DNA from 3 places in the Streptomyces sp. NPDC048416 genome. Region 3 is predicted to be linked to each of the others. Evidence: riboswitches for the same ligand, from Rfam matches in the RefSeq annotation. Region 3 holds a riboswitch; each other region holds the start of a gene.
What was found. A riboswitch is a leader RNA that binds a small molecule or an ion and turns the genes downstream of it on or off. The one in region 3 is predicted to bind cyclic di-AMP.
Positions count from the first base shown of each region.

Region 1 (9,711 bases), on a different contig from region 3:
CCGGGCCCGCAGCGCTGCCGCCGCGCTTGACCGGGTGGGACGGCGGACGTGTCCGGGCCCGCAGTGCTGCCGCCGCCCTCGACCGCCCGGGCCGAGCCCCTGGTGAACCGTGCGAGCCGACGAGCCCTGGTGGACCGTGCGGGCCGAGCCCCTGGTGGACCGCCCGGGCCGAGCCCTGGTGAACCGTGCGGGCCGGCCCCGAGCGGGCGGGGTTCGTGCCCCCGCGCCCGTACTGATCCGCCGCGCCCGACGCCCCGCTTGGGCGCGTCCGAGTCGACGTCGGGGCCGGGACGGGGCAGTCTGGACGGGTGCGGCAGCGAGCAGAAGGCGACGGGCGCCTGGTACGGGCGCTACCCGTACTCCTCGTCGTCGTCGGCTTCGCCTTCGACGCCTCGACCCCGCCCGACCTGACGGCCGCCGCCCTCTTCGCGGGCGCCCCGGTCGCCGCGGCCCCGTTCTACTCGGGCCGTGGCACCGCCGCCGTCGGCATGGGCTCGGTGCTCGCCGTCGTGCTGCTCTGGTTCATACACGACCTCCCCAACCTCGGCGAAGGCGCCAGCGAGCTGTTCACCGTGCTCACGGTCGGCGCGCTCGCCCTCGTCATCAACAGCATCCTGCGCCGCAGTGGTGAACGGCTCGCATCGGCCCGTGTCATCGCCGAGACCGCGCAGCGCGCCGTGCTGCCCACGCCCGCGTCCCGCATCGGTGGCCTGCACGTCGCCGCGCGGTACGAGGCGGCGCAGGCGGACGCGTTCATCGGCGGAGACCTCTTCGCCGTGCAGGACACCCCGTACGGGGTCCGGCTCATCGTCGGCGACGTCCGCGGCAAGGGGCTCCAGGCGGTCGAGGCCGTCGCCGTGGTGATCGGGGCGTTCCGGGAGGCGGCCGAGCAGGAGTCCTCCCTGGAGGCGGTGACCCAGCGCCTGGAGCGGGCGCTGGCCCGCGAGGGCACCCGGCGCGACCGGCTCGACGCGGTCGAGGGGTTCACCACGGCGCTGCTCGCCGAGATCCCGCGCGGCGACGGCACCGTACGCACGGTGAACCGGGGCCATCCCGAGCCGTTCCTGCTGCACCCGGACGGATCCCTGGACGCGATCGTGCCGGCCGAACCCGCACTGCCGCTCGGCATGTCGGACCTCGGCGTGTGGCCGGACCGGGCCGAGCTGCGCCCCTTCCCGCCCGGTTCGACGCTGCTCCTTTACACCGACGGGCTCTCCGAGGCGCGCGACGCCCAGGGCATCTTCTACAACCCCGGCGCACGGCTGCGCGGCGCGATCTTCCCCGGCCCGGACGAGGTCCTGGACGCGCTCGTCGACGACGTACGCCGCTACACGGGCGGCGGCGCGAGCGACGACATGGCGCTGCTCGCGGTGGCCCGCCCGGCCGAGGGCCAGCCCGAGCGGCGGCGCACGGTCCGGATCGTGAAGTAGGGCCGCCGCCGTGGCGCGGGGTCACGGTGGGTGCGCGAAGGGTCTCCCTGCGCATAACAATTGACACTCCGTCAGAATGCGGGTGCGGCGGGTGTGGCTCCGAGGGGGCGTGAACTCGACCGGTTTGCCCCGGCAGTGGGCGCTAAGTCCGGGCCATGGCCGTTAACGATCAGTGGGGAACGGCTTGGAATCAACCCCCGCCTTCTATTAACGTTCGATAACGCAGCGCGGTCGTACCAGCCGTCGCCAAGGCGGCACCGTGCGCATGCGCCGAATCCCGCAAGGGAGCCGGGGGACCACCAACTTGGGGCGAATCGGGCATCCGCCATGGGCGCTCGTAGGAGACCTTCCTGCTCCGAACCCTCCTCCAGGGCCCTAACGGCCTAGGGACCCCCACCGCTGACCCGGTAGGCGAGAAGGAAGGAAAGGAGCGCCTTCGTGGCGTCCAACGACCCTGCTCTCGACACTCCCCTGCCTCCTGGGGCCGCGCTCTACGGGGACGCGCCCGGCGAGGACGAGAGCTGGGAGGAGTGGGACCCGACCGAGGAGTCCGTACGCGCGGTTCGCGGCCGGCACCGGGTGGCCAAGCAGCGCGGCGGCCTCGCCCGCAGCTCCACCGTCCTCGGCGTGGGGGTCATCGCGGCGGTCGGCGCGGGCGGCATGGCCACCGCGCAGAGCAAACCGCCCGTCTCCATATCCCTGCCCGACTCCCTCGCGGGGAGCCTGCCCGACCTCGGCTCGCTGCCGGGCGTCGGCGCACTCCTCTCGCACGGCGGTACGGGAGCGGACGCGCACGGCGGTACGGGAGCGGACGCGCACGGCGGTACGGGAGTGGACGCGCACGGGGACGCCTCCAAAACCGCGGCCGCCGAGGCCGACCGGAAGATCGCCGCTGCGCCGCTGAGCATGGCCGGGCTCTCCACCAGCGAGGCCGAAGGGGGCGCCACCGACGCCGGGGAGGCACTGCGCGCCCGGATCCTCCAGCAGGCCGGGCAGCAGAAGGCCGCGGCCGTCGCCGAGGCGAAGGCCGCCGCGGAGAAGGCGGCGGCCCAGAAGGCCGCGGCCGAGGCGAAGGCCAAGCAGGAGGCCGCCAAGGTCCAGGCCGCCGCCGAGGCCGCGAAGGCCGCCGCCGAGAAGAAGGCGGCCGAGGAGGCCGCGGCGAAGAAGGCGGAACAGGCGCGGCTGGCGGAGCTGGCCGCCGAATACTCCCTGCCGGTGGGCTCGTACACGATCACCTCCACGTTCGGCGAGGCCGGCTCGATGTGGTCGTCCGGCCACCACACCGGCCTCGACTTCGCCGCGCCCACGGGCACCCCGCTCAAGGCGATCCACTCCGGGACGGTCAAGTCGGCGGGGTGGGCGGGGGCGTACGGGTACCGGACGGTCATCACGCTCGAGGACGGGAGCGAGCTCTGGTACTGCCACCAGTCGTCGATCGCCGTCGGCGCGGGGCAGAAGGTGACGACGGGGGAGGTCGTGGGGCGGGTCGGTGCGACGGGGAACGTGACGGGGCCGCATCTGCACCTTGAGGTGCATGCGCCTTCCGGTACGGGGATCGATCCGATGACCTGGCTTCGGTCCAAGGGGCTCAAGCCGTGACGGTGTGACGGTGTGACGCCGGTGCGGGTGCCGTCGGTGCCGGTGCCGGTGCCGGCGCCGGTGCGGGTGCCGGTGCCAGTGCCGGTGCGGGTCGTGGGTGGCTTGGCTGTCTCGCAGTTCCTCGCGCCCCCGAATCCCCGTCGCTTTTCCCGTTGTTCCGCGTGTCTCTGGAGGGGCTGCCAGGAGAGGGCGAGGCGCGGAATACCTGGCCCCGTGCGGGAGTTGCTGTCGCCATGACCTCTCTTCGTGCGCTCGGCAGCTCCGATCTCTCCGTGTTTCCCCTCGCCCTCGGCGGCAACGTGTTCGGCTGGACCGCCGACCAGGACCAGTCGTTCGCCGTCCTGGACGCCTACACCGCCGGTGGGGGCAACTTCGTGGACACCGCCGACGCCTACTCCAAGTGGGCCCCCGGCAACTCCGGCGGCGAGTCCGAGACGATCATCGGGAAGTGGCTGGCCGCGCGCGGCAACCGGGCCGACGTGGTCATCGCCACCAAGGTCGGCGCCCACCCCCGTTACGAAGGGCTGGCCGCGACCACGATCAAGGCCGCCGCCGAGGAGTCCCTGCGCAGGCTCGGCACGGACTACATCGACCTGTACTACACACACTTCGACGACACCTCCGTGCCCGTCGAGGAGATCGTCACCGCGCTCGACCAGCTGGTGCGCGACGGCAAGGTCCGCGCGATCGCCGCCTCCAACATCACCCCCGAGCGGCTGCGGGAGTCCCTGGACTTCTCCGACCGCGAGGGCCTGGCCAAGTACGTGGCGCTCCAGCCGCACTACAACCTGGTCTCCCGCGGCACCTACGAGGGCGTGCTCCAGGACACCGCCTCGCGCGCGGGTCTGGCCGCCGTGCCCTACTTCGCACTCGCCTCCGGCTTCCTCACCGGCAAGTACCGTCCGGGCCAGGCCGTGGACAGCGCGCGGGCGACGGGCGCGGGCAAGCATCTGGAGACCGAGCGGGGCCGCAAGGTGCTGGCCGCGCTCGACCGGATCGCCCAGGAACGCGACGCCGAGATCGCCACGGTGGCGCTGGCCTGGCTCGCCGCGCGACCCACCGTCGCCGCGCCCATCGCGTCGGCCCGCACCGTCGAGCAGGTCCCGGCGCTGCTCGCGGTCGCCGACCTGGAGCTCACCGACGCGCAGCTCTCGGAACTGACCGCCGCGTCAGCGTAGCCGCGTCAGCGTAGATAGGGGTTGTGGGGGCCGCGCCGCGCCGGGTCCCCGGCCGGGCCCGGCTGCCCGTACGGGGCGTACTGCGGGTGCGGGGCGTGCTGGGGGTGCGGGGCGTACTGCGGGTGTGGGACGTACTGCGGGTGCGGAACGTACTGCGGGTGCTGGGTGTACGGCTGCGGCGGGCCCGGCTGCGGGGGCATCCAGATCCGGCCCGACGCTCCCGCCGCGTACAGCAGCGCCGGGCCTGCGACCGGCTTGCGCTCCCACAGATGGTGGAGCAGCTCCTGCTCGCGTGCCGCGAAATCGGGCCCGGGACCCGTGGCGCCCGCGCTGCGGTAGGCACGGTGGCGCAGGAAGGCGAGGGCGGTCGCGAACGCCTCGTACTCGGCGACCGCACGCGCCGCCCGCTTCCCGCCGAAGCGGTGGTGCGCGAAGTCCCGGGCCGTCGCACGGGCCCGCATCGAGGACAGCGCCAGCGGCTCCACCGGCCCCAGCCAGCCGGCCGCGGCGTACGCGGGCAGCTCGGCGGCGACCGTACGCAACTCGCGCTGCCGGCTCCAGATCGCCAGCCAGGTGAGCAGCCCGAACACCGGCACCATGACCGCCCCGTACACGATGTAGAACCCGTACACCCCGAACAGGGCCGAGCTGTTCCACAGGGCGTGCATGCCCATCGCGAGCACCAGGCCGAGCAGCGGGAACGCGGTGCGGCGCAGCCGCCTGCCGGGCGGCGAGAGCGCGGCGAGGCCGAAGCCGATGCCGGTCAGGACGGTGAACAGGGGGTGCGCGAACGGGGACATGACGACCCGCACGAAGAAGGTCGCGGCCGTCGTGGACGTCAGGCCCGCGCTGTGGCTGGCCTGGTCCTCACCGAACGCGTTGCCCAAGTACAGGATGTTCTCGGTGAACGCGAAGCCGGTCGCGGTGAAACCGGCGAAGACGACACCGTCGACGATGCCCGTGAAGCAGCGCCTCCTGAAGAGGAACAGCAGCAGGACGGCCGCCGCCTTCGCGCTCTCCTCGACGATGGGCGCTATGACGCTCGCGCCCAGGTGATCGGCCGAGGAGGGGTCGGCGGTGGCCGTGGCTATCCACCGGGTCGCGAACGAATTGGCGATGATCGCCACCAGGGCGGCGGCGCAGGCGCCCCACGCCAGGGCGAACAGGAGATTGCGCCACGGGCCGGGGTCGACGCGGTCGAGCCAGCGGAACGCCGCCGCGAGCAGCGGCACCGGAAGCACCGCGAGCCCGAGCCCCACCAGGAACCCCTCGGTGCCCGTCTGTTCCCGTACGAGCGCGAGGATCACCAGGCCGCACAGGGCGAGCAGGGTGATCAGCGCGCCCGCGCGGACCGCCTTGGAACGCCAGAAGTCGCGGCGCGGCCGGTAGCGCCACTTCGACCGGTCCGGCGGGACCTTGTCGAACCGGGGCTCGTCCGCGCACGCCGGGACCGGCCGGGCCGCGACGGCCTGGCCGGGCTGCTGGGGCGCCTGCCCGGGGTGCGGGCGGTGCGGAAGCGACTCGAAGGACACGGGACGACCCTAACGAGGGTCACTGACAATCCGCGACGGCGCCTGCACTACCCGCTGTGTGCGCCGGGCCGGCGGGGCCGGTACGTCAGCCGTGTTCGCCGGCCTCGCCGCGTGCGGCCTGTTCTCCATGCTCGACCCGGCGGAACAGCAGGTCGTGGACCACGTGGCCCTTGTCCAGGCCCTGGCCCTCGAACCGGGTCAGGGGGCGGAACGCGGGCCGCGGCGCGTAGCCGCCGCCCTCCACCGTGTTCGCGAAGTCGGGGTGCGCGTCGAGGACTTCCAGCATCTGCTCGGCGTAGTCCTCCCAGTCCGTCGCGCAGTGCAGTACGGCTCCGGGCTTCATCCGTGTCGCGGCGAGCGAAAGGAACTCGGGCTGGATCAGGCGGCGCTTGTGGTGCCGCGCCTTGGGCCACGGGTCCGGGAAGTACACGCGGAGCCCGTCCAGGACCTCGGGCTCCAGCATCTCGCGCAGCAGGATGATGGCGTCGCCGTTGGCCACGCGGATGTTGTTGAGGCCGCCCCGTTCGGCGAGGCCGAGGAGGTTGCCCTGGCCGGGGGTGTGCACGTCGACGGCGAGGATGCCGGTGGCCGGGTCGTCGGCGGCCATCTGCGCGGTGGCCTCGCCCATGCCGAAGCCGATCTCCAGGACGACGGGGAGGCCGTCGAACAGCTTCGCCAGGTCGACCTTGGCGAGCCCGTCGATGTCGAAGCCCCACACCGGCCACAGGCGCTCCAGGTACTCACCCTGGCCGGTGGTGACGCGGCTGCGGCGGGGCTGGAAGCTGCGGATGCGGCGTTCGTGGTGCGAGCCGGCGGGGTCGGCGGCGGGGCCGCCCGGGAAGCGGGGCGCTTTGTCGCGCGGAAGGACCTGGCTTGCCGGGGTGGGCTCTTCTGGGGTGCGGGGCGCTTTGTCGCGCGGAAGGACCTGGCTTGCCGGGGTGGGCTCTTCTGGGGTGCGGGGCTGCTCAGACACAATGGGTCGATTCTACGGGGCGGGGGGCCGCTGGGTGCGGGTGCGGCCAGGTGTGGGGGCCGCGGGGTGCCACCTCCCTCCGCCTCCCGCTCGGGCCCGGCCCCGACTGCCCCGGCCCGGGCGAGCCCGGCCCCCGTCTTAGCCGGCGGCCCGTCGCCGACCGGTCGCGCAGTTCCCCGCGCCCCTTGGAAACCCGGTTTTTGTCTGCGGGCCGTGGCTGGCTGGTCGCGCAGTTCCCCGCGCCCCTTGGAAACCCGGTTTTTGTCTGCGGGCCGTGTGGGGCTGGACGCGCAGTTCCCCGCGCCCCTTAGCGGGGTCGTCCGGTCCCGGGTGGCGGGGGAAGGGAGCGCCGCATTTCCACCCGGCGAGGCCCGAACCCCCAGGGGCGCGGGGAACTGCGCGAGGAGCGGGCACGGTCCGCGGTCGAGGGCGGGTTTAGGGGCGCGGGGAACTGCGCGGGAAGCGGGCACGGTCCGCGGTCGAGGGCGGGTTTAGGGGCGCGGGGAACTGCGCGGGGAGCGGGCACGGTCCGCAGCCGAGGGGGGTTAGGGGCGCGGGGAACTGCGCGGGAGGCGGGCACGGTCCGCAGGGTGATGGCGGGTTTCAGGGGGCGCGGGGAACTGCGCGGGAGGCGGGCACGGTCCGCGGCCGAGGGGGGGTAGGGGCGCGGGGAACTGCGCGAGGAGCGGGGCAGGGCGGTGCCCGAAGGGGGCGCGGGGTCAGGGGTGGCGCAGGGTCGACAGGACCCGGTCCGCCACCTCCCTGCCGATCGGCAGGGACGCCGTCGCCGCAGGACTCGGCGCGTTCAGGACATGGACCACCCTTGGGGATGCACGGAACAGGAAGTCGTCCACCAGGGTGCCGTCCCGCAGGACCGCCTGGGCCCGGACGCCCGCCGGAGAGGGCCGCAGATCGGCGTCGGACACCCCGGGAAGCAGGCGGCGGACCGCGTCGGTGAAGGCCCGCCTGGACAGGGAGCGGTGCAGCTCGCCCGCGCCGTAGCGCCAGTGGCGCCGGGCTATGCGCCAGGAGCCCGGCCAGGCGAGCGTGCCGGCCAGCTCGCGCGGGCGGACCGTGCGCCAGTCGTAGCCCTCGCGGGCCGCCGCCGGCACCGCGTTGGGGCCGACGTGGACCGAGCCGTCGACACCCCGGGTGAGGTGGACGCCGAGGAAGGGGAACGCGGGGTCGGGCACCGGGTACACCAGGCCCTTGACCAGGCCGGGCCGGGCCAGCTCGTAGTACTCGCCGCGGAACGGCACGATCCGTACCCCCGGGTCGTCGCCCGCGAGCCGCGCCACCCGGTCGCAGTGCAGCCCCGCGCAGTTGACCAGGGCGCGGGCGCGCAGCACCGTGCCGTCGGCGGTGCGCACGGCGACTCCCAGGGAGGCGCGCCGGTCGATGCGGACGACCTCCGAGCCGTAGCGCACCTCGGCGCCGGACAGCTCGGCGAGACGCGCCGCGACCGCCCGGTAGTCGCACACCCCCGTCGTGCCGACGTGGATCGCGGCGAGGCCCCGCACCTCGGGCTCGTACTCCGCTATCTGTGCCGGGCCCAGCTCGCGCACCGGGATGCCGTGCTCACGGCCGCGCTGGACCAGCGCGTGCAGACGCGGCAGCTCGGCGCGCCCGGTGGCCACGATCAGCTTGCCGGTCACCTCGTGGGCGATGCCGTGCCGCGCGCAGAACTCGACCATTTCGGCCGCGCCCCGCAGCGCGAAGCGTGCCTTCAGGGACCCGGGCGGATAGTAGATGCCGCTGTGGATGACCCCGCTGTTGCGCCCGGTCTGGTGCCGGGCGGGGCCGCTCTCCTTCTCCAGGACCGTCACGCGTGTGCCGGGGGCCGCCTGCGTGAGCGCGTACGCCGTCGACAGACCCACGATCCCGCCGCCGACCACCAGCACGTCGCAGTCGTACGTCGTCGTCACTCCAGGCACCTCCCACCCCGGTCGCGTCTTTCCCGGAGGACGGCCCCGGACCCCCTCACCACATACTGCACTGGCCCACTGACAATCCCGGTAAACGTCCGGTGGAGGCCCTACGCGGGCTCTATGCCGGGGTGACGAGCAGCGGCCGCGCCCGTTCGCGCAGCTCGGCGACGCGTGGCTCGTCCCCGTACGGCTCCAGGCGGTGCAGCAGATCGCGTACGTACTCGGTCGTGCGGGCCGACGAGATGCGGCCGGCGACCTCGACGGCCCGGGTGCCCGCCGCGCACGCCGCGTCCAGGTTGCCCGATTCCAGTTCGGCGACCGCGCTGACCACGAGGCGCAGCCCGTGCGAGCGGACGAACTCCTCGGTGGGCCGCGACAGGGCCTGCTCGGTGAAGCGGCGCACCTGACGGGGCGCCTTCAGGTCGCGGTAGCACTCGGCGGCGTCCGCCGCGAAGCGGTCGTAGGAGTAGAAGCCGAGCCAGGACGGGTCGCTGTCGCCGTCGCGCGAGCGCTCCAGCCACGCCTCGGCGGCCTTCAGGGCGGCCTCGGCGGGGTGCCCGTCGCCGGCCTTGGCGTGGGCGCGCGCCTCCACGAGGCGGAAGAAGGACATGGTGCGGGCGGTGGCGAGCCCGCGGTTGCGCTCGACGGCGGCCTGCGCGAGGTCGACGCCCTCGTCGGCGAAGCCCCGGTAGGTGGCCTGGAGCGACATCGAGGCGAGGACGTATCCGCCGAGCGGTACGTCCGCCGCGGCGCGGGCGAGCCGCAGCGCCTGGATGTAGTAGCGCTGCGCAGCCTCCTGCTGGCCGGTGTCGAAGGCCATCCAGCCGGCGAGCCGGGTCAGCTCGGCGGTCGCGCCGAACAGGGCGCGGCCCACCTCGTCGCTGTAGGAGCCGAGCAGCAGCGGGGCCGCGTCGACCCGTAAGCACTCGGGCACCATCGACGAACGCCAGTCGCCCCCGCCGTACTTGGAGTCCCACCGGCGGGCGTCCTCGGCGGCCTCGCGGAGCTTGGCGACATCGCTGTGGCCGACTTTCAGCGGTGGCAGGTCGGTGAGGTCGGTGCTGCGGGCCA
Region 1 is NZ_JBICXU010000006.1:312,939-322,649, forward strand. It holds gene ACGFW5_RS11460 (PP2C family protein-serine/threonine phosphatase) at 309-1,430, shown strand; cyclic di-AMP (ydaO/yuaA leader) riboswitch at 1,689-1,859, shown strand; gene ACGFW5_RS11465 (M23 family metallopeptidase) at 1,869-3,029, shown strand; gene ACGFW5_RS11470 (aldo/keto reductase) at 3,263-4,207, shown strand; gene ACGFW5_RS11475 (PrsW family glutamic-type intramembrane protease) at 4,213-5,739, opposite strand; gene trmB (tRNA (guanosine(46)-N7)-methyltransferase TrmB) at 5,825-6,712, opposite strand; gene lhgO (L-2-hydroxyglutarate oxidase) at 7,432-8,637, opposite strand; gene ACGFW5_RS11490 (MFS transporter) at 8,759-9,711, opposite strand, start outside.
Region 1: linked by a shared signal. The riboswitch ahead of ACGFW5_RS11465 (M23 family metallopeptidase) and the one ahead of ACGFW5_RS19695 (C40 family peptidase) in region 3 are both predicted to bind cyclic di-AMP.

Region 2 (9,711 bases), on a different contig from region 3:
TGACGTAGTCGCAGCGGCCGCCCCGGGAGAGGTGGGCCACGAGATGAGCGTAGAAGTCGAAGCCGTCGGCGGCCTCGACCGCGTCGGTCACCAGGCCGAGCCGGGACGACAGCTTGCCCGCGCCGGCCCGGTCGTCCCGGGTGAAGATCATGCCCTGGAGCCCGCGCGCGGAGCGGTTGTGCTCGATCTGAAGAGCGAGGGTGCTCTTTCCGCAGTCCATCGTTCCGGAGAAGAACACCAGCTCGGGCATGGGAAGGTGACGGCCTTTCGGGTCTTGGCGGGGAGGGTGGTTACGAGCGTACTTCGAGGAGCGGCACGAGCTGTTCCACCGGGGTCATCGAGCCGTGGTTGCCGACCATCAGGGACTCGTGCGGCTCGCGCCGCGAGGCGGTGATGACGACGTCGTCGTGGGCGGCGGCGACCACGTCGCCGATCCGGCCGTACACCCGCTCGTCGATGTGCGGACCGAACCAGCCCGCGGCGATCGCCTCGTCGCGGCCCGCGACCCAGAACTGCTCGCCGAGCACTTCGCGCCAGCAGGTCAGCACGTCGGCGGCCGCGCCCGGCACGGCGTACACATGGCGGGCCCGGCCCTCGCCGCCGAGCAGGGCGACGCCCGCGCGCAGTTCCCAGTCCTCGTCGAAGTCGATGCGGGACTGCTCGTCGAAGGGGATGTCGATCATGCCGTGGTCGGCGGTGATGTACAGGGCCGCGCGGGGCGGGAGCTGTTCGGCCAGGCGCTGGGCGAGCCGGTCGACGTACATCAGCTGGCCGCGCCACGCGTCCGAGTCGACGCCGAAGCGATGGCCCTTGCCGTCGACCTCGGAGTAGTACGTGTAGACCAACGACCGGTCACCTGCGGCCAGTTGGGCGGCCGCGAGGTCCATGCGCTCCTCGCCGGAGAGCTTGCCGCGGAAGGTGCCGCCGCTCAGCGCGATCTTGGTGAGCGGGGTGTGCTGGAAGTCCGGCGCGGACACCTGCGCGGTGTGCACACCGGCCTGGTCGGCGAGGTGGAAGACGGTGGGGTACGGCTGCCAGACGTGCGGGTCGGTCCAGGGCTTCCAGCGCAGCTGGTTCATGAGCTCGCCGGCGTCCGGGTCGCGCACGGTGTAGCCGGGGAGGCCGTGCCTGCCGGGGGGCAGGCCCGTGCCGACGGAGGCGAGCGAGGTCGCCGTGGTGGCGGGGAAGCCGGCGGTTATGGGCCGGCCGGTGCCGCCACGCGAGGTGGCGAGCAGGGAGTGCAGATAGGGCGCCTCGTCCGGGTGGGCCTTGATCTGCTCCCAGCCGAGCCCGTCGATCAGGAAGACGCAGTTGCGGTCGGCGGGGGTGAGCTCGGCGATGCGCTGCTCGAACCCGGGTACGCCCTGGCCGGCCACGAGGGTGGGCAGCAGATCGGCGAGCGATCCGGTGCCGTATGCGGGGACGGGGGCGGTGTCGAGGGCGAGGGGTTCCGGATCCTGCCAGGCCGGCTGGGCCATCAGCGGCCGGCCGCCGCGGTCGCCTCGGACAGCGCCTGGGCGAAGGCCAGGGTCTGGCGGACCGTGTCGGGGCCGTCGCCGGCCTCGCTGACGCGCAGGCTCAGATCGTCGGCGGTGGAGTTGCCGGTGTAGCCGTGGTCGGCGTCGCAGTTGGGGTCGCCGCAGGCGGCGGGCTCCAGGTCGATGCGGGCCACCGCACCCCAGCCGATGGTCAGGACGACCTCACGGGGCAGGGTGCCGGGCGTGTACGACTCGGGGTTGGCCACGACCCGGCTCACCACGACCGAGGAGATCCGGCCCAGCTTCACCGACTCCGTCGAGGTGGTCGCGTACGGCGTCGGGGAGCTGGTGTCGGCGTTCTGCTCGTCGGTGTGGCTGACGATGAACCGGTTGTCCGTGAGCACGAGGACGGTCACATGACGGCGTACCTCGTTGGCGTCGAACGTGGTCTCCTGGTGCACCAGGTACGACGCGATCGGCTCGCCACCGACGGCGGCCTCCACCGCCTCGGCCACGAGGGCCGGGTAATAGCCGCTGCGCTCGATCGCCGCGCGGAGCCCCTGGGTCGTCGTACCGGTCTTCGCCATGGGGTCCATCTTAAGCTGCCGCGGGCGGCCGACGGCCCGAGAGCCCGTGTCCGGGCCCGGTCCGGTTCCGACGCGGCCCGGACACGGCCCGGACGTGGCCCGGAGGGAGCCCGGACGAGGCCCGGATGGAGCCCGGACGCGGCCTCTCAGTAGCTGGGCAGTCGCCGGGGACCGAGATCGCCCCGGGCCGGGGCGGGAGCCAGCCGGACGGTCGCGCCGAGCACCGACAGGCCCCGCTGGGCGACGATCACGGGCTCCAGGCCGACGGCGACCACCTCGGGGTGGTCGTCGACCAGCCGCGACACCCGCAGCAGCAGCTCTTCGAGTGCGGCGGTGTCCACGGGCGCCGAGCCGCGCCAGCCGAACAGGAGGGGCGCCGTCCTGATGGTCCTCAGCAGCTCGGCGGCGTCCCGGTCGGTGGCGGGGATGAGCCGGTGGGAGGTGTCGCCGAGGAGTTCGGAGGCGGCACCGGCGAGCCCGAAGGACAGCACCGCGCCGACCGCGGCGTCGATCGAGGCGCGCACGACGGCGTCCACACCGCGCGGGACCATGGCCTGCACGACCGGACCCAGCTCCTCCGGTTTGCCGAGGGTCGCCGTCAATTCGGCGTAGGCGCGGGTGAGTTGGTGCTCGTCGGCCAGGTCAAGGCGTACGCCGCCGAGGTCGGGGCGGTGGCGCAGGTGCGGGGCGGTGGTCTTGAGGGCGACGGGGTAGCCGAGGCGGCGGGCGGCCTCGACGGCGTGGACTGCGTCGGGCGCGGGCAGCGTGGGGCGCACCGCGATGCCGTACCGGCCGAGCAGTTCCTCGCCGTCCGCGGCGGCCAGGGTCATGCCGCGGGGGTCCTGGTCGGCGCCGAGCAGGCGCTCGATCAGCGCGGCGGCCCCGGCCTCGTCGATGTCGTCGTACTCCCCCACCTTGCCGGGGTCGGCCGCCTCGCGCCGCCACTGGGCGTAGCGGACGGCTTCGGCGAGGGCCCGTACGGCTCGCTCCGCGGCGGGGTAGGCGGGGATTGCCTCACGGGGCGGGGTGGGGGTGGGGGTGCTGGGACTCTGCCCCGGGTCCCTTTCCGGCCGGCCGCCGGTGGGGGTGCTAGGAGTGCACCCCGGGCCCCTTTCCGGCTGGCCGCCGGTGGGGGTGCCGGGGGTGCGCCCCGGGCCCCTTTCCGGCTGACCGCCGGTGGGGGTGCCGGGGGTGCCGGGGGTGCGCCCCGGGCTCCTTTCCGGCTGACCGCCGGTGGGGGCGCCGGGGGGGCTGGATAGGTGTGGGCCGATGGGGGGCGGGGGGCTGTTCGGGATGCGGCTGACAGGGCCTCGGCCAGGCCGCCGATCTCGACGTGGACCACCGCCACCGGCTTCGCGGGGGCCGCCGTGGCTGCCTCGCGCAGGGCGTCCGCGAGCACCCGGCCGTCGCCGAACTCCATGGCTCCGTTCTCGCCGACCCAGGGGATGGCGGTGACCACGACCGCGTCGCAGGCGTCGTCGGCGAGGGCCGCCGCGAGCGCGGCGCGGAAGTCGGCCGGGGTCGCCGCGGTCGTCAGGTCCAGGGGCCTGCGCGGACGCAGCCCCTCGCTCAGGCATGCGTCGTACGTGAGCAGGCCCAGCGACTCGGAGTTGCCGAGGATCGCGACGCGCGGCCCGGCGGGCAGCGGCTGGCCGGCGAGCAGCAGACCCGCGTCGACGAGCTCGGTGACCGTGCCCACCAGGATGACGCCCGCCTGGCGCAGCAGCGCCGAGACCGTGGCGTCCGGCACCCGGCTCACCGGGACGGCGTGCCCCGGCGGGGTCGTACCGCTGTGCCGGGCGCCCTTGACCACGACGACGGGTTTCGCGGCCGCCGTACGCCGGGCCAGGCGGGTGAACTTGCGCGGGTTGCCGATGGATTCGAGGTAGAGCAGGACGACGTCGGTCTCGGGATCCTCGTACCAGTACTGGAGGAAGTCGTTGCCGGAGAGGTCCGCGCGGTTGCCGGACGAGATGAACGTCGACAGGCCCGCGCCGCGCCGGTAGAGACCGGACAGGAGCGCGATGCCGATGGCGCCGGACTGGGTGAAAAGGCCGATCCGGCCCCCGGCCGGCGACTCGGGCGCGAGTGAGGCGTTGAGCCGCACGTCGGGCGCGGTGTTGATGATCCCGAACGCGTTGGGGCCGATCAGGCGCATCCCGTACGAGCGGGCCTGGCGCACCAGGGCGCGCTGGCGCTCCCTGCCGGACGGGCCGCTCTCCGCGTAGTCGGCCGCGAGGACGACGAGGCCCTGGACGCCGTGTTCGCCGCAGTCGGCCACGGCCTGCGGCACCCGTTCGGCGGGCACCGCGATGATCGCCAGGTCGACCGGTTCGCCGATCGCACCGACGGAGGGGAAGGCGGGCACGCCGTCGAGTTCGCGCTGTTCCGGTCCGAGCGCCCGGTTCACCGCGTAGGCGCTTCCCGTGAAACCGGCGTCCAGGAGGTTGCGCAGGACCGTGCGGCCGACCCCGCCGGGGGCGCGGCCGGCGCCGATGACCGCGACCGAGCCGGGCGCGAGCAGGCGCTGCACGGACCTCGCTTCGGCGCGGTGTTCCCTGGCCCGCTGCACGGCGAGCGATTCGGCGGTGGGCTCAAGGTCGAGCGTGAGATGGACCGAGCCGTCCTCGAAGGACCGCTTCTGCTGGTAGCCGGCGTCCGTGAACACCTTGATCATCTTGTTGTTCGCCGGGAGCACTTCGGCGGCGAACCGCCGGATGCCGCGCTCGCGGGCGACCGCCGCGATGTGTTCGAGGAGGGTGGAGGCGACGCCCCGGCCCTGGTGGGCGTCCTGGACGAGGAAGGCGACCTCGGCCTCGTCGGCGGGCGCGGAGGACGGCCGGCCCTGTGCGTTGATCCGGTCGTAGCGGACGGTCGCGATGAACTCGCCGCCGACGGTGGCCGCGAGGCCGACCCGGTCGACGTAGTCGTGGTGGGTGAAGCGGTGGACGTCCTTGGCGGACAGCCTCGGATAGGGGGCGAAGAAGCGGTAGTACTTCGATTCGTCCGAGACCAGCTCGTAGAAGGAGACGAGCCGGTCGGCGTCCTCGGGGTTGATGGGTCTGATGCCCGCGGTGCCGCCGTCGCGGAGCACCACGTCGGCCTCCCAGTGGGCCGGGTACGCGGGGTCGGACGCCGTCGTCATACCGGAAGCGTACGGGTCGCGGGCCCGTACGGGGCGGGGCAAGGTGGCAAGGAGCGACCGGCGGCGCACCGGGGCCGAGGGTCGGCAGGAGCACCGCGCACCCCATGAGAGACTGGTCTAGACAACCGTCAGAGATTTCGAAGGGCAACACCATGGCTGAGCGCCGCGTCAACGTCGGCTGGGCCGAGGGCCTGCACGCCCGCCCCGCGTCCATCTTCGTCCGTGCCGCCACGGCCGCCGGAGTCCCCATGACGATCGCCAAGGCCGACGGCAACCCGGTCAACGCCGCGTCCATGCTCGCGGTGCTCGGTCTGGGTGCGCAGGGCGGCGAGGAGATCGTGCTGGCCTCCGACGCCGAGGGCGCGGACGCCGCGCTCGACCGGCTGGCGAAGCTGGTCGCCGACGGCCTGGAAGAGCTTCCCGAGACCGTCTGATCCGGCAGAACCACCCGCACGAGGGCCGCTGATCCCGCACGACACGGGACAGCGGCCCTCGTCGTTCCCTGGGCGCCGGTCGCAGGACGTCGCGCTGCCCCGTCGCGGCGCGAATCGCGAAATGCCGCGCGGTCCGTCGCGGCGCGGATCGGGGGACGTCGCACGATCCCATCGCGGCGCGGATCGGGGGACGTCGCGCGGTCCCGTCGCGGCGCGGATCGGGGGGTGCCGCGCGGCTCCCTCACGCCCTTCGCCGACGGCGTCGCGCGCGTCCTGGATGGGGCAAGTCGCTCTCCCCGGTGGACGGCGAAGGCCCCCGGCGGGTGCCGGGGGCCTTCGGGGTGCGCGCGGTGGCGCCGCGGGCGTCGGGACGTCTCAGACGTTCACGCCGTGCGAGCGCAGGTAGGCGACCGGGTCGATGTCCGAACCGTACTCCGGGCCGGTGCGGGCCTCGAAGTGCAGGTGCGGGCCGGTGGTGTTGCCGGTGTTGCCCGACAGGGCGATCTGGGTGCCCGGCTCCACGGACTGGCCCACGGAGACCTGGATGACCGAGAGGTGGCCGTACTGGGTGTACGTGCCGTCGTGCATCTTGATCACGATGTTGTTGCCGTACGCGCCACCGGGGCCCGCTTCGACGACGGTGCCAAGACCCACCGCGTGCACCGGGGTGCCGATGCCGGCGTGGAAGTCGATGCCGGTGTGGCTGCCGGAGGACCACAGCGATCCGCCGGTCTTGTAGCCGGTGGACACATAGCTGTTGGCTATGGGCGCGACGAAGGTGTTGAGCCGCTTGCGCTCGGCCTCACGCGCCGCGCGCTCCTTGGCCTCGCGGGCCTCCTGGGCCCGCTGCTCGGCCTTGCGCTGGGCAGCGGCCTCGGCCTCGGCCTTCGCCCGGGCCTTGACGGCCGCCTCCTTCTGCGCGTCGGCCTGGGCGCCCAGCTGGTCGGCCAGGGTGTCGCCGATGACGATGGCCTGGCTGAGGCCCGTGTCGGCGACGGCGCTCGGGGCCGCGACGGCCGGGGAGGCGAGGGTGCCTACGACTCCGGCGGTGGCGAGGGTGGCGATGCCCGCGATGTTCGCGCTGCGGCGCGTCATCCGGCTGGGCGCGCGGTGTTTCCCGGTGGCACGGGTGAACGCCATGGAGAGGCGGTGTCCTTTCCTTCCATCTCGCCTACCGGGTTAGCTGACGGGTTCGGAGCAGGAAGGTCTCCTACGGACTCCCCCGCGGGCGGAGGCGTCCGATTCACCCCAGGGACTGAGTGGGTCCCCGGCTCCCCTGGCTCGCGCCATTGGGGACTCGGCGATCACTGTCCGGTGCCGCGGATGCGACGGGTGGTGACGGACAGCGCGACTGACGCTAGACGGCTGATCTTTCAATCACCAAACAGACGCCGGTTTTTGTTGCGCACGCCACATGCCAGACGGGCAACCTCTCCAATAAACCGGACATATGGGGGGACCCCGGTGGCGTATGGCCACCGGGGTCCCGTTCGTCCCGGTCGCCCGGGTGCCTCAATCAGCCCGTGACGACGGTCACTTCACCGATTCCGAGTGCCTTGACGGGCTCCTCGATCCGGGCGGCGTCGCCCACGAGCACCGTGACGAGCCGGTCCGCCGGGAAGGCGTTGACGACGGCCGCCGTCGCCTCCACGGTGCCGGTCTCGGCGAGCTGCGCGTACAACTGGGCCTGGTAGTCGTCCGGCAGGAACTGCTCGACCTGGTCGGCAAGCGTCGCCGCGACGGCCGCGGCCGTCTCGTACTTGAGCGGCGCCACGCCGACCAGGTTCTGTACGGCGCTCTCCCGCTCGGTGTCGTTGAGACCCTCCGCGGCGAGCTTGCGCAGCACCGTCCACAGGTCGTCGAGCGCGGGCCCGGTGTTCGGGGTGTCGACCGAGCCGCTGATGGCGAGCATCGCGGCGCCGCCGTCGGGACCCGAGCGCAGCACCTGGCCGAACGCGCGGACCCCGTAGGTGTAGCCCTTCTCCTCGCGCAGGACACGGTCAAGGCGCGAGGTCAGGGTGCCGCCCAGGCAGTACGTGCCGAGCACTTGGGCCGCCCAGACCCGGTCGTGCCGGTCGGCACCGATGCGGCCGATGAGCAGCTGGGTCTGCACGGCACCGGGCCGGTCCACGATGACGACCCGGCCGGTGTCGTCGGCGGTGATCGGCGGGACGGGGCGCGCCTTCGCGGTGTTGCCGGTCCAGGCGCCCAGGGTGTCCGCGAGGATCGCGTCGAGGTCGGTGCCCGACAGGTCGCCGACGATGACGGCGACGGTCGTCGCGGGACGCACGTACGCCTCGTAGAAGGCGCGCACCGCGGCCGCGTCGATCGCGGCGACGGTCTCCTCGGTGCCCTGGCGGGGGCGGGAGATGCGCGTGGTGGCCGGGAAGAGCTCCTTGGAGAGCTGCTTGGCGGCGCGGCGGGCCGGGTTGGCCTGCTCGTGCGGGATCTCGTCGAGCCGGTTGCGCACCAGGCGCTCGATCTCGGAGTCGGCGAACGCCGGGGCCCGCAGCGCGTCGGCGAGCAGCGAGAGCGCCTTGGGCAGCCGGGAGACCGGCACTTCGAGGGAGACCCGGACGCCGGGGTGGTCGGCGTGCGCGTCGATGGTGGCGCCGCACCGCTCAAGCTCGGCGGCGAACTCCTCGGCCGAGTGCTTGTCGGTGCCCTCGGTCAGGGCGCGCGCCATGATCGTGGCGACGCCGTCCAGGCCCTCCGGCTCGGCGTCCAGGGGGGCCGCGAGGAAGATCTCGACGGCGACGACCTGCTGGCCCGGCCGGTCGCAGCGCAGCACGGTCAGGCCGTTGTCGAGCGTGCCGCGCTCGGGGGCCGGGAAGGCCCACGGCTTGGCGGCGCCCGCGGTGGGCTGCGGGTGGAATTCCATGGTCACGACAGCGTCCGTCACTGGGCCGCCTCTTCCTCTTCGTTGCCTGCCTCGGGTGCCGCGGTGGGCTCGTACACCAGGACCGCCCGGTTGTCGGGGCGCAGGGTCGCCGCGGCGACCGCCTTCACCTCGTCGGCGGTGATCTCCAGGACGCGGTCGACCGCGGTCAGGGCGAGCTGCGGGTCGCCGAACAGCACGGCGTAGCGGCACAGTTCGTCGGCGCGGCCCGCCACCGTGCCGAGCCGGTCCAGCCATTCGCGCTCCAACTGGGCCTGGGCGCGCTCCATCTCCTCCGCCGTGGGGCCCTCGGCGGCGAACCGGGCCAGCTCCTCGTCGACCGCTGCCTCGATGTCGGGGACCTCGACGCCGCCGGACGTCTTGACGTCGAGCCAGCCCAGCGAGGGGGCGCCGGCGAGCCGCAGCAGGCCGAAGCCCGCGGCGACCGCGCTGCGGTCGCGGCGGACCAGGCGGTTGTGCAGCCGGGACGACTCGCCGCCGCCGAGTACGGTCAGCGCCAGGTCGGCGGCGTCGGCCTCGCGGGTGCCGTCGTGGGGCAGCCGGTAGGCGGCCATCAGGGCGCGCGCCGGGACGTCCTCCTCGACGACCTCGCGCAGCTGCCCGCCGATGGTGCCGGGCAGCGCGCCGTCGCGCGGCGGCTGCTTGCCGTCGTGGGAGGGGATGGAGCCGAAGTACTTCTCCACCCAGGCCAGCGTCTGCTCGGGATCGATGTCGCCGACCACCGAGAGCACCGCGTTGTTGGGCGCGTAGTACGTGCGGAAGAACTGCCGCGCGTCCTCCAGGGTGGCCGCGTCCAGGTCGGCCATCGAGCCGATCGGGGTGTGGTGGTAGGGGTGGCCCTCGGGGTAGGCAAGGGCGGTCAGCTTCTCGAAGGCGGTGCCGTAGGGCACGTTGTCGTAGCGCTGGCGGCGCTCGTTCTTGACGACGTCGCGCTGGTTGTCCATCGACTCCTCGTCGAGGGCGGCGAGCAGCGAGCCCATCCGGTCGGCCTCCAGCCAGAGCGCGAGCTCCACCTGGTGGGCGGGCATGGTCTCGAAGTAGTTGGTGCGCTCGAAGCTGGTGGTGCCGTTCAGCGAGCCGCCGGCGCCCTGCACCAGCTCGAAGTGGCCGTTGCCGTGCACCTGCTGGGAGCCCTGGAACATCAGGTGCTCGAAGAGGTGGGCGAGAC
Region 2 is NZ_JBICXU010000005.1:147,522-157,232, reverse strand. It holds gene ACGFW5_RS08970 (thymidine kinase) at 1-250, opposite strand, end outside; gene ACGFW5_RS08965 (alkaline phosphatase family protein) at 291-1,478, opposite strand; gene ACGFW5_RS08960 (DUF5998 family protein) at 1,478-2,065, opposite strand; partial or broken gene ACGFW5_RS08955 (GNAT family N-acetyltransferase) at 2,212-5,210, opposite strand; gene ACGFW5_RS08950 (HPr family phosphocarrier protein) at 5,363-5,644, shown strand; gene ACGFW5_RS08945 (M23 family metallopeptidase) at 6,020-6,784, opposite strand; cyclic di-AMP (ydaO/yuaA leader) riboswitch at 6,798-6,957, opposite strand; gene ACGFW5_RS08940 (M16 family metallopeptidase) at 7,161-8,525, opposite strand; gene ACGFW5_RS08935 (M16 family metallopeptidase) at 8,543-9,711, opposite strand, start outside.
Region 2: linked by a shared signal. The riboswitch ahead of ACGFW5_RS08945 (M23 family metallopeptidase) and the one ahead of ACGFW5_RS19695 (C40 family peptidase) in region 3 are both predicted to bind cyclic di-AMP.

Region 3 (9,711 bases):
CTTCCCACGCCGTCCTGGCCTCGGCCGCGTACACGTCCACGTACTCCTGCTCGGACAGCTTCTGCACCGCGTACATGATCTGGTCCGTCACGGCGCGCAGCACCAGACGCTCGTCCTCCATCCCCGCGTAGCGCGAGAAGTCCAGCGGCTCACCGAACCGGATGGCGACCGGTACGCGCCGGGGCAGCCTGCGCCCCTTCGGCTGCGCCTCGAACGTCCCGATGATCGCGACCGGGACGACCGGGGCGCCGGACCGCAACGCCATCGCCGCCACCCCGACCTTGCCCTTGTACAGCCGGCCGTCGTGCGACCGTGTCCCTTCCGGGAAGACCCCCAACACCGCGCCGCCGTCCAGGACTTGGAGTGCGGTGTCGATCGCCGCGCGAGCCGCGTCCTTGCCGGACCTGTCGACCGGGATCTGGCCGAGCGCCCGGAAGAAGGCCGCGGTCGCCCGGCCCGACAGGCCCGGCGCGGTGAAGTACTCCTGCTTCGCCAGGAAGGTGAGGCGGCGCCTGAGCGTCACGCCCAGCAGGAACTGATCGGTGAACGACTGGTGATTCCCCGCGAGGATCACCGCCCCCGCATCGGGCACCCGCCCGGCGCCCTCGACGCGCGGGCGGAACAGCCACCGCAGCAACGGCAGCAGCACGAGACGGAATGCGAAATAGAACACGTCAGTGAGCCCTCTCCCCAGGTGACCCCCGCGCCGACGCACGTTAGCCATCCCCTCAGACCGCCGGGAGAGGGCCTATTGCGCCACGCCCTCCGGTTCCGGCGGCGTGATCCGCCTGCTCGCCCACAGCGAAACCCGGCGCTGAGCTCTTGCTTCTCCCCGGTCTTCCGATGAAGCTCGACCCATCGCTCTGTACGTCCTGTACGTTTTTTACAGGGCGCCACAGAGCACTGAGGTCCGGTCGAGGAGAGGTCCGCCATGAACCACCGCCCTGCCGCCCGCTATGTGCTGCCCGAGTTCCAGGAGCGCACCGCCACCGGCATCCGCACGCTCGATCCGTACTCCAAGCTCTTCGAGGAACGGATCATCTTTCTCGGCACACCGGTCGACGACGCCTCGGCCAATGACGTGATGGCCCAGCTCATGCATTTGGAGCACGCGGATCCGGACCGGGACGTCTCCCTCTACATCAACTCCCCCGGCGGCTCGCTCACCGCGATGACCGCCATCCACGACGCGATGCGCTTCATCACCTGCGACGTGCAGACGTTCTGCCTCGGCCAGGTGAGTTCGGTGGCCGCGGTGCTGCTCGCGGCCGGCACCCCGGGCAAACGCCTGGTGCAGCCGGCGTCCCGGGTGCTCCTTCAGCAGCCGTCCATGGAGGAGCCGTTGCGCGGCCAGCCCTCCGATCTGGAGATCCAGGCGGCTGAAGTGCTGCGCGGCCGCGCACTGCTGACGGAGCTTCTGGCCGGCTACACCGGGCGGACCTCCGAGCAGGTGACCTCCGACATCGAGCGGGACCTGATCCTCGACGCCGAGGGCGCCGTGGCGTACGGAATCGCCGACCACATCCTCGAAAGCCGCAAGACCTCGCTGCGCGGGAGGTGAGCCCGGTGCTGCCGCCCGAACTGCCGCCGCTGCCCGCGCTCACCCGCGCGGAAGCCGAGTTCATCGACGCGTATCTGGAGGTGGTCGACCTGCTCGGCCGCGTCAATCCGGCCCACGGCCACGACACCTACGGCGCGCTGCGGGCGGCGCAGGCCCTGGTCGGCCGGGCGGTCGCGCTCAAGGACGCCCTCACACTGATGCACCTGCGCGGAGAGACACGGGTGCACGCCGAGACGCTGACGCGGGCGCTGCGCGTCCTGGACGGGGAGCGCCGCGCGGGCCGGCTCACGCTGCCGCCGCGGACGGCGGCCTAGGGGGTGTCTGGTGGATCATGGCCGGGGGCCCAGCGGACACCCGGGGAGAGGCACCGGTACCCGACGCGCTCGAAGGACCGGCGAAACGGACCAGAAGGAGTACCCCCGTTCGGCTCATCGGCGGCTGCTTTCGCTGACCCTTATGAGTTGCTTACGTCCTCTGCTGACCGTGCGGAATCGATACTTCCGATGCTGGTACGAGGCTCATCGGCCCCTGTCACACGGGGGGCGAAGCTCCCGTGTCCACCTGAATGGGCCAGCCGTGGGCGGCCCCACACAAAGCCGTTTCGGTCCGGTGATCCGACAGTCGGTGCGTGAAGATCCCTGAGACGACAAGCCCCCGCCACCTCGGCGGGGCGGTCCGGGCGGACGCCGAGTCCTGCCGCCGTTCCGGACGACTGGTCGACAGGAGTGGACCGGCAGGAGTGGAGGACCCGAGTACTTCGGGAGGGCCGAGGGTCGGCCCTCCCTCGGGGTGAAGCCGTTCGCGCGGCCGGGCATCTTCGCCAGCCCGAACCCGACAGGTCATCCTTCGCAGGCGGTTTGACGAAGGGTTGCGCATGACTGCGCAGACATATGTTCCGTCCCTGGCCGTCCGCCTGGGCGCCGTCTGTGCCCTCGCTCTCGCCGTGACGGGCGCGACGACGCTGGTACCGGGCGGCACGCCCGAGGCGACCGCGGCCGCCGTGGCCACCAGGGCGCTCCATGTGGCCGCGTCGAAGAAGGGAGCGCCCTACCAGTACGGCGCGTCGGGCCCGCACCGCTTCGACTGCTCGGGGCTCACGCTGTACTCGTTCGAGCAGGCGGGCCGCAGGCTGCCTCGCTCGGCGCAGCAGCAGTACAACAGCTCCCGGCATGTGTCGGCCACCTCGCGCAGGGCCGGCGACCTGGTGTTCTTCCATTCCGGTGGCAGCGTGTACCACGTGGGGATCTACGCCGGTGGCGGCAGGATCTGGCACTCCCCCAAGACCGGCACGGTGGTACGCCTGGAGCGGATCTGGAGCCACAGCGTCTGGTACGGGCGGGTCGGCTGACGGGTGGGCAGGCTTACAGGTGGGTGAGCGACGGGTGGGTGGGCTGACGGGTTTCCGGGACGGCGCGTTTCCCGGACGGCGCGTTGCCGGCAGGGAGGACCGGGCGGTTAGGGGGTGTCTGGTGGATCAGGGTCGGTCAGGGTGCGGCGCCTGGTGCGGTGCATCGCAAGGCGCCGGAACGTCGTGATAGCGGAGCTATCGGGGCGTTTCGGCAACGCCGCGAGGTGCCGTGCCAGGCGCCGCACCCCCGGCCATGATCCACCAGACACCCCCTAACCGCTCTGGACCGCCGCCGTCCACGGCAGGGCGATCCAGACCGTCTTGCCGCCGTCGGCGGTGGGCGCGACCGACAGTTTGCCGCCGGATTCGGCCGCGAGCCAGCGGATGATGACCATGCCTCGTCCGTTGTCCTGCTGGACGGCCGCGGGCAATCGTTTCGGCCAGCGCGGATGACTGTCGGTCACCCCGATCCTCAGCACCTCCTCGCGCTCCAGGTGGAGGTCGACCGTGAAGGTGGGCGACTGGCCGAAGGTGTGCTGCACGGCATTGGTGGCGAGCTCGGAGACGATGAGCCGCACCGTGTCGACCGTGTCCGCGTCGGGCGGCAGTCCCCAGTCGGTGAGGATTCCCGCGACATAGCGCCGTGCGGTGGCGACCGAGGCGGGATCGCTCGGCAGAGTGACTGTTGCTTCGAGATGGTCTGCCATGGCGACGCTGTCCCTTTCCCACCCGGACCGGCTTGAGGACTCCTCGCGGATGAACGCTCGCAAAGACGCCGTCGGCCTCGGACTGTGCTTCGCGCCAGAGTGCCACTCATCGTGCCGGTCTCGGGTGCCATCCACCAAGATGTGCATATATCTGTCGCTCAAAGCGGTGAACTCTACGGCGGCGGATCGTATTTGGGCCCACACTTACCCATCGCCGGACGCTGGGGAGCGAAGGAGGCCGGCATGGGGCACGGATTGGCGGTGCGCAGACGCAAGCTCGGCGGGGAACTGCGCCGGCTGCGCGATCGAACGGGTCTCACCAGCGGGGAGGCGGCGGCTCTGGTGGGCTGGCACCAGTCGAAGGTGAGCCGGATCGAGACCGGGCGCAGCGGGGTGAAGCCGGCGGACGTGGCCCGGCTGCTCGATGCGTACGGAGTCCATGATCGCCAACTGCGGGCGGTGCTGGAGGCGTTGGCCGATTCGGCGGGTGGCGGCGGGGCGGACTGGGCGCGCGCGTACCGGGGTCTGCTGCCGCCGCAGTACCGCGACTTCATCAGTCTGGAGTCGCAGGCGCGTTCGGCCCGCACCCTGGAGACCTCGGTGGTTCCCGGTCTGTTGCAGACGCCCGCGTACGCGCGCGCGGTGACCCGGGCCGCGATCCAAGGCCTCGCCCCGGACGAGCTGGACTCGTTGGTGGAGGTGCGGATCGCCCGTCAGGAGGTGCTGCGGGCCGATCCGCCGCTGGCGCTCAGCGCGGTGCTCGACGAGGCGGTGTTGCGGCGCCGGGTGGGCGGTTCGGCCGCCATGCGGGAGCAGTTGCGGCATCTCCTGGCGATCGCCGCGCTGCCGCACGTCCGGCTCCAGATCATCCCTTTCCGATACGGCGGTTATGTCGGGCTCACCGGCCCTTTCACGCTGTTTTCGTTTCCGGCCATTTCGGATCTGGATGTGGTCGTTGTCGACCACTTGACGAGTAGCCTCTACCTCGAACGGAGAGAAGACCTTGAGGCGTACAGTGCCGCGTTCCAGACCGTCCAGGCACTCGCGCTTTCCTCCGAGGACTCGTTGGATCTCATCGCCCTGATGGCCCGGGAAGGCCCGGGTCACTTCATGGCGAGTGGGGAGGCTTGATGTCCGCACACCCCGCGCACGTTCCTTCCAGTACATCCCTCACCCATGCGGCGTGGCGACGATCCAGTCGCAGCGTCGGCATGAACAACTGCGTCGAAACGGCCCGGCTCAAGGGCGAGCTGCTGGCCGTGCGCGACTCCCAAAGGACCCGAGGACCCGCGCTGCTGTTCGGCGCCGCAGCCTGGCAGCGCTTCATCTGCCTGGTGTCAGAGGCGCATTGACGTCACGTCAGGCGGCGGGGGCGGTCCGCAGGATCGTGCCCACCGCCTGGTCGATCTGCTGTTCCGTCAGGTCCGCGCGTGCGGTGAGCCGGATCCGCGAAACGCCGTCCGGCACCGACGGCGGCCGGAAGCAGCCGACCACGAGCCCGGCCGCACGGCAGTTGGCCGCCCAGGCCAGCGCGGCCTCCGGCGACGGCGCCCGCACGGAGACCACGGCGGCGTCGGGGCGCACCGCGGCATGACCGGCGGCGGTGAGCCGGCCGTGCAGTTCGGCGGCGACGGAGCGGGCCCGGCCCGCGAGCCCGGGCTCCGCGCGCAGCAGCCGCAGCGCGGCGAGCGCGCCGCCGGCCGCCGCCGGGGCGAGCCCGGTGTCGAAGATGAAGGTGCGCGCCGCGTTCACCAGATGCCGGATGACCCGCGCCGGCCCGAGGACCGCGCCGCCCTGGCTGCCGAGCGACTTGGACAGGGTGACGGTGGCGACCACGTCGTCCGCGCCGGCGAGACCTGCGCCGTGCAGCGCCCCACGGCCGCCCTCGCCGAGCACCCCGAGCCCGTGCGCGTCGTCCACGACGAGGGCCGCCGTGAACTCCCGGCAGGTTTCGGCCAGTTGAGCGAGTGGCGCCGCGTCACCGTCCACCGAGAACACCGAGTCCGACACCACCAGCGCGGACCCGCCGTGGGCGTCGAGCGCCTTGCGGACCGCCTCGGGGTCGGTGTGCGGCACGACCTCGGTGCGCGCGCGGGCCAGCCGGCAGCCGTCGACGATGGAGGCGTGGTTGCCCGCGTCGGAGACGATCAGCGAGCCGTGCGGGCCGAGCGCGGTGAGCGCGGCCAGGTTCGCCGCGTACCCGGAGGAGAAGACGAGGGCGGCCTCGAAACCGCAGAACGCGGCCAGCTCGCGTTCCAGTTCGGCGTGCAGGGCGGTGGTGCCGGTGACCAGCCGTGAGCCGGTGGCGCCCGCGCCCCAGCGGTGGGCCGCCTCGGCCGCGGCAGCCGTGACCGCGGGGTGCCGGGTGAGCCCCAGGTAGTCGTTGCTCGCCAGGTCCAGGAGGTCCTGGTCGGCGTCGCGCGGCCGGAGCGTGCGGACCAGTCCGGCGCTCTCGCGGCGCTCGGCTTCCCTGTCGATCCAGTCGAATGGCGCTCGCAACATGGTGGCGTCCCTTTTTGTAGGCTGCCGACAGACCCTAGCCGGTGGCCCGGCGGGACACGGTGTGGCGATACACACACCTCAAACCACCTGTGTTGTGGGATACCTACCTTGGCCGCGGACGGTGCGGTACGCGAAGATCGGCGCCATGGACCTGCTGAACACGCTGGTGGACAAGGGGCTGCGGCGCGAACTGCCGACCCGCGAAGAGGCGCTCGCCGTACTGGCGACCTCCGACGACGAACTGCTCGATGTGGTGGCCGCGGCCGGCCGGGTGCGCCGCCAGTGGTTCGGACGCCGGGTGAAGCTGAACTATCTGGTCAACCTGAAGTCGGGCCTGTGCCCCGAGGACTGTTCGTACTGCTCCCAGCGGCTCGGCTCCAAGGCCGACATCCTGAAGTACACCTGGCTCAAGCCGGACGAGGCCTCCAAGGCCGCCGCCGCGGGTGTCGCGGGCGGCGCGAAGCGGGTCTGTCTGGTGGCCAGCGGCCGCGGCCCGACGGACCGCGACATCGCCCGGGTGTCCGAGACGATCGAGACGATCAAGGAGCAGAACGAGGGCGTCGAGGTCTGCGCCTGCCTCGGGCTGCTCTCCGACGGCCAGGCCGAGCGGCTGCGGGCGGCCGGCGCGGACGCGTACAACCACAACCTGAACACCTCCGAGGCGACGTACGGCGACATCACGTCCACGCACACCTACCAAGACCGTGTGGACACGGTGACCAAGGCGCACGACGCGGGTCTTTCGGCCTGCTCGGGGCTGATCGCCGGCATGGGCGAGTCCGACGAGGACCTGGTGGACGTGGTCTTTTCGCTGCGTGAGCTGGACCCGGACTCGGTGCCGGTGAACTTCCTCATCCCGTTCGAGGGCACCCCGCTCGGCAAGGAGTGGAACCTCACCCCGCAGCGCTGCCTGCGCATCCTCGCGATGACCCGGTTCGTGTGCCCGGACGTCGAGGTGCGGCTCGCCGGCGGCCGCGAGGTGCACCTGCGCACCATGCAGCCGCTCGCGCTGCACCTGGTCAACTCGATCTTCCTCGGCGACTACCTCACCAGTGAGGGTCAGGCCGGTCAGGCCGACCTCGACATGATCGCGGACGCCGGGTTCGAGGTGGAGGGCGCGGGCACCACGACCCTTCCCCGGCACCGCGCCGACGCGCTTGCCGCCGCGGGCTGCGGTACAGGTGCGGGTGCGTGCGGTGCGGACGAGGAGAGCGGCTGCGGCTCCCACGAGGGCGGCGGCTGCGGTCCCTGTGGTGGCCACGGCGCCCCCGAGGCCACCCCCGAGCAGGCGCCCGCGGACCAGGCGCGCACCGATCTGGTGGCCGTGCGGCGCCGGGGTGCGGGGACGGATCTCGCGCCCAATGCCTGAGCACTCCCCCGCGGACCTGCTCGGCCTGGACCGCCGGCACGTCTGGCACCCGTACGGCCCGATGCCGAACCGGCAGGAACAGCTCCTGGTCGAGTCGGCGTCGGGCGTACGGCTCCGGCTCGCCGAACCGGCGTACGGGCAGCGCGAGTTGATCGACGGCATGGCGTCCTGGTGGTCGGCCGTGCACGGCTACAACCACCCCGTGCTCAACGAGGCGGTGCGCGGCCAGCTGGACCGGATGAGCCATGTCATGTTCGGCGGGCTCACCCATGAGCCCGCCATCAGGCTGGCCGCGCGCCTGGTGGAGATCACGCCAGGACCGCTCCAGCACGTCTTCCTCAGCGACTCCGGTTCGGTCGCCGTCGAGGTCGCCGTGAAGATGTGCCTGCAGTACTGGCGCTCGGTCGGGCAGCCCCGCAAGCAGCGGCTGCTCACCTGGCGCGGAGGCTACCACGGCGACACCTGGCAGCCGATGTCGGTGTGCGACCCCGAGGGCGGGATGCACGAGCTGTGGCAGGGCACGCTGCCCCGCCAGGTGTTCGTGGGCGCCCCGCCCGCGGAGTTCGACGAGACGTACGCGCAGGAGCTGCGCGAGGCGATCGCGCGGCACGCCGACGAGCTGGCCGCGGTGATCGTGGAGCCGGTGGTGCAGGGCGCGGGCGGCATGCGCTTCCACGCACCCGCGTACCTGCGGGTGCTGCGCGAGGCCTGCGACGCATACGGTGTCCTGCTCGTCCTCGACGAGATCGCCAGCGGCTTCGGCCGCACCGGCGAGCTGTTCGCGGCCCAGCACGCCGCGATCTCGCCCGATGTGATGTGCCTCGGCAAGGCGCTGACCGGCGGCTACATGTCGATGGCGGCGACGCTCTGCACGAGTCGCGTCGCCGACGGCATCTCATCGGGCGACGTCCCGGTGCTCGCCCACGGCCCGACGTTCATGGGCAATCCGCTGGCCGCGTCGGTGGCGCTCGCCTCGATCGACCTGTTGCTCGGCCAGGACTGGCGGGGCGAGGTGAAGCGGATCGAGGCGGGGCTCCGTGACGGGCTCGGCGCGGCCCGTTCGATCGAGGGCGTACGGGACGTACGGGTGCTCGGCGCCATCGGCGTGGTCCAGCTGGATCACGACGTGAACATGGCGGCGGCGACCGCGGCCGCGGTGCGCGAGGGCGTGTGGCTGCGGCCGTTCCGGGACTTGATCTACACGATGCCGCCCTATGTGACGGGCGACGACGATCTGGCGCGCATCTGCCGTGCGGTGTGCGCGGCTGCGCGGGAGGGCTGAGATGGCGATTCTGGTCGTGAGCGGTACCGGCACCGAGATCGGCAAGACGATCACCACGGCGGCCGTCGCCGCGGTGGCGCTCGCCGCCGGCCGGTCGGTGGCCGTCCTGAAACCGGCCCAGACGGGGGTCGCGCCGGGCGAGCCCGGTGACGTGTCCGAGGTGCGCCGGCTCGCGGGAGACGCGGTGACCGGGGCCGAACTGGCCCGGTTCCCCGAGCCGTTGGCGCCGAACACCGCGGCCCGCCGGGCCGGCATGCGGCCCGTCGGACCCGAGGACGTGGCGGAGGCCGCCGCGAAGCTCGCCACCGAGCACGACCTGGTCCTCGTCGAGGGCGCGGGCGGGCTCCTGGTCCGCTTCGACGACCGGGGTGGCACCCTCGCGGACGCGGCCCGCCTCCTGGACGCCCCCGTCGTGGTGGTGACGCCCGCCGGACTGGGCACACTCAACTCGACGGCCCTGACCGGCGAGGCCCTGCGGGCCCGGGACCTCGACTTCGCCGGCGTCGTCGTGGGCAGCTGGCCCGCCGAGCCGGATCTGGCCTCGCGGTGCAATCTCGTGGACCTGCCGGAGTCGGCCGGTGCCCCCTTGCTCGGCACCGTGCCCGAGGGCGCCGGACGGCTGGCGCCCACCGACTTCCGTACCCGGGCTCCCGGCTGGCTCGCCCCGGCGCTCGGCGGCGTTTGGAGTATCTGATGGCTGTGTTACGGGCCCGCATCGGGCAGCTCGTCGTGGACTGCGCCGACCCGGGGCGGCTCGCCCGGTTCTGGGCGGCGCTGCTCGGCGGGCGCCCGGTGGTGCGGGACCCCTCATGGGCGTACGTCGAGCCTCCCGGGGCGCCGCGTCTGGCCTTCCAGCGCGTACCGGAGGCGAAGGCGGCCAAGAACCGGCTGCACCTGGACCTCACGGTCGAGGACGTACGCCGGGCCCGGGCGGCGGCCGTG
Region 3 is NZ_JBICXU010000014.1:103,391-113,101, reverse strand. It holds gene ACGFW5_RS19710 (lysophospholipid acyltransferase family protein) at 1-673, opposite strand, end outside; gene ACGFW5_RS19705 (ATP-dependent Clp protease proteolytic subunit) at 932-1,561, shown strand; gene ACGFW5_RS19700 (hypothetical protein) at 1,567-1,875, shown strand; cyclic di-AMP (ydaO/yuaA leader) riboswitch at 2,249-2,431, shown strand; gene ACGFW5_RS19695 (C40 family peptidase) at 2,436-2,909, shown strand; gene ACGFW5_RS19690 (ATP-binding protein) at 3,182-3,616, opposite strand; gene ACGFW5_RS19685 (helix-turn-helix domain-containing protein) at 3,860-4,747, shown strand; gene ACGFW5_RS19680 (DUF397 domain-containing protein) at 4,747-4,968, shown strand; gene ACGFW5_RS19675 (8-amino-7-oxononanoate synthase) at 4,976-6,118, opposite strand; gene bioB (biotin synthase BioB) at 6,264-7,487, shown strand; gene ACGFW5_RS19665 (adenosylmethionine--8-amino-7-oxononanoate transaminase) at 7,480-8,769, shown strand; gene bioD (dethiobiotin synthase) at 8,771-9,463, shown strand; gene ACGFW5_RS19655 (VOC family protein) at 9,463-9,711, shown strand, end outside.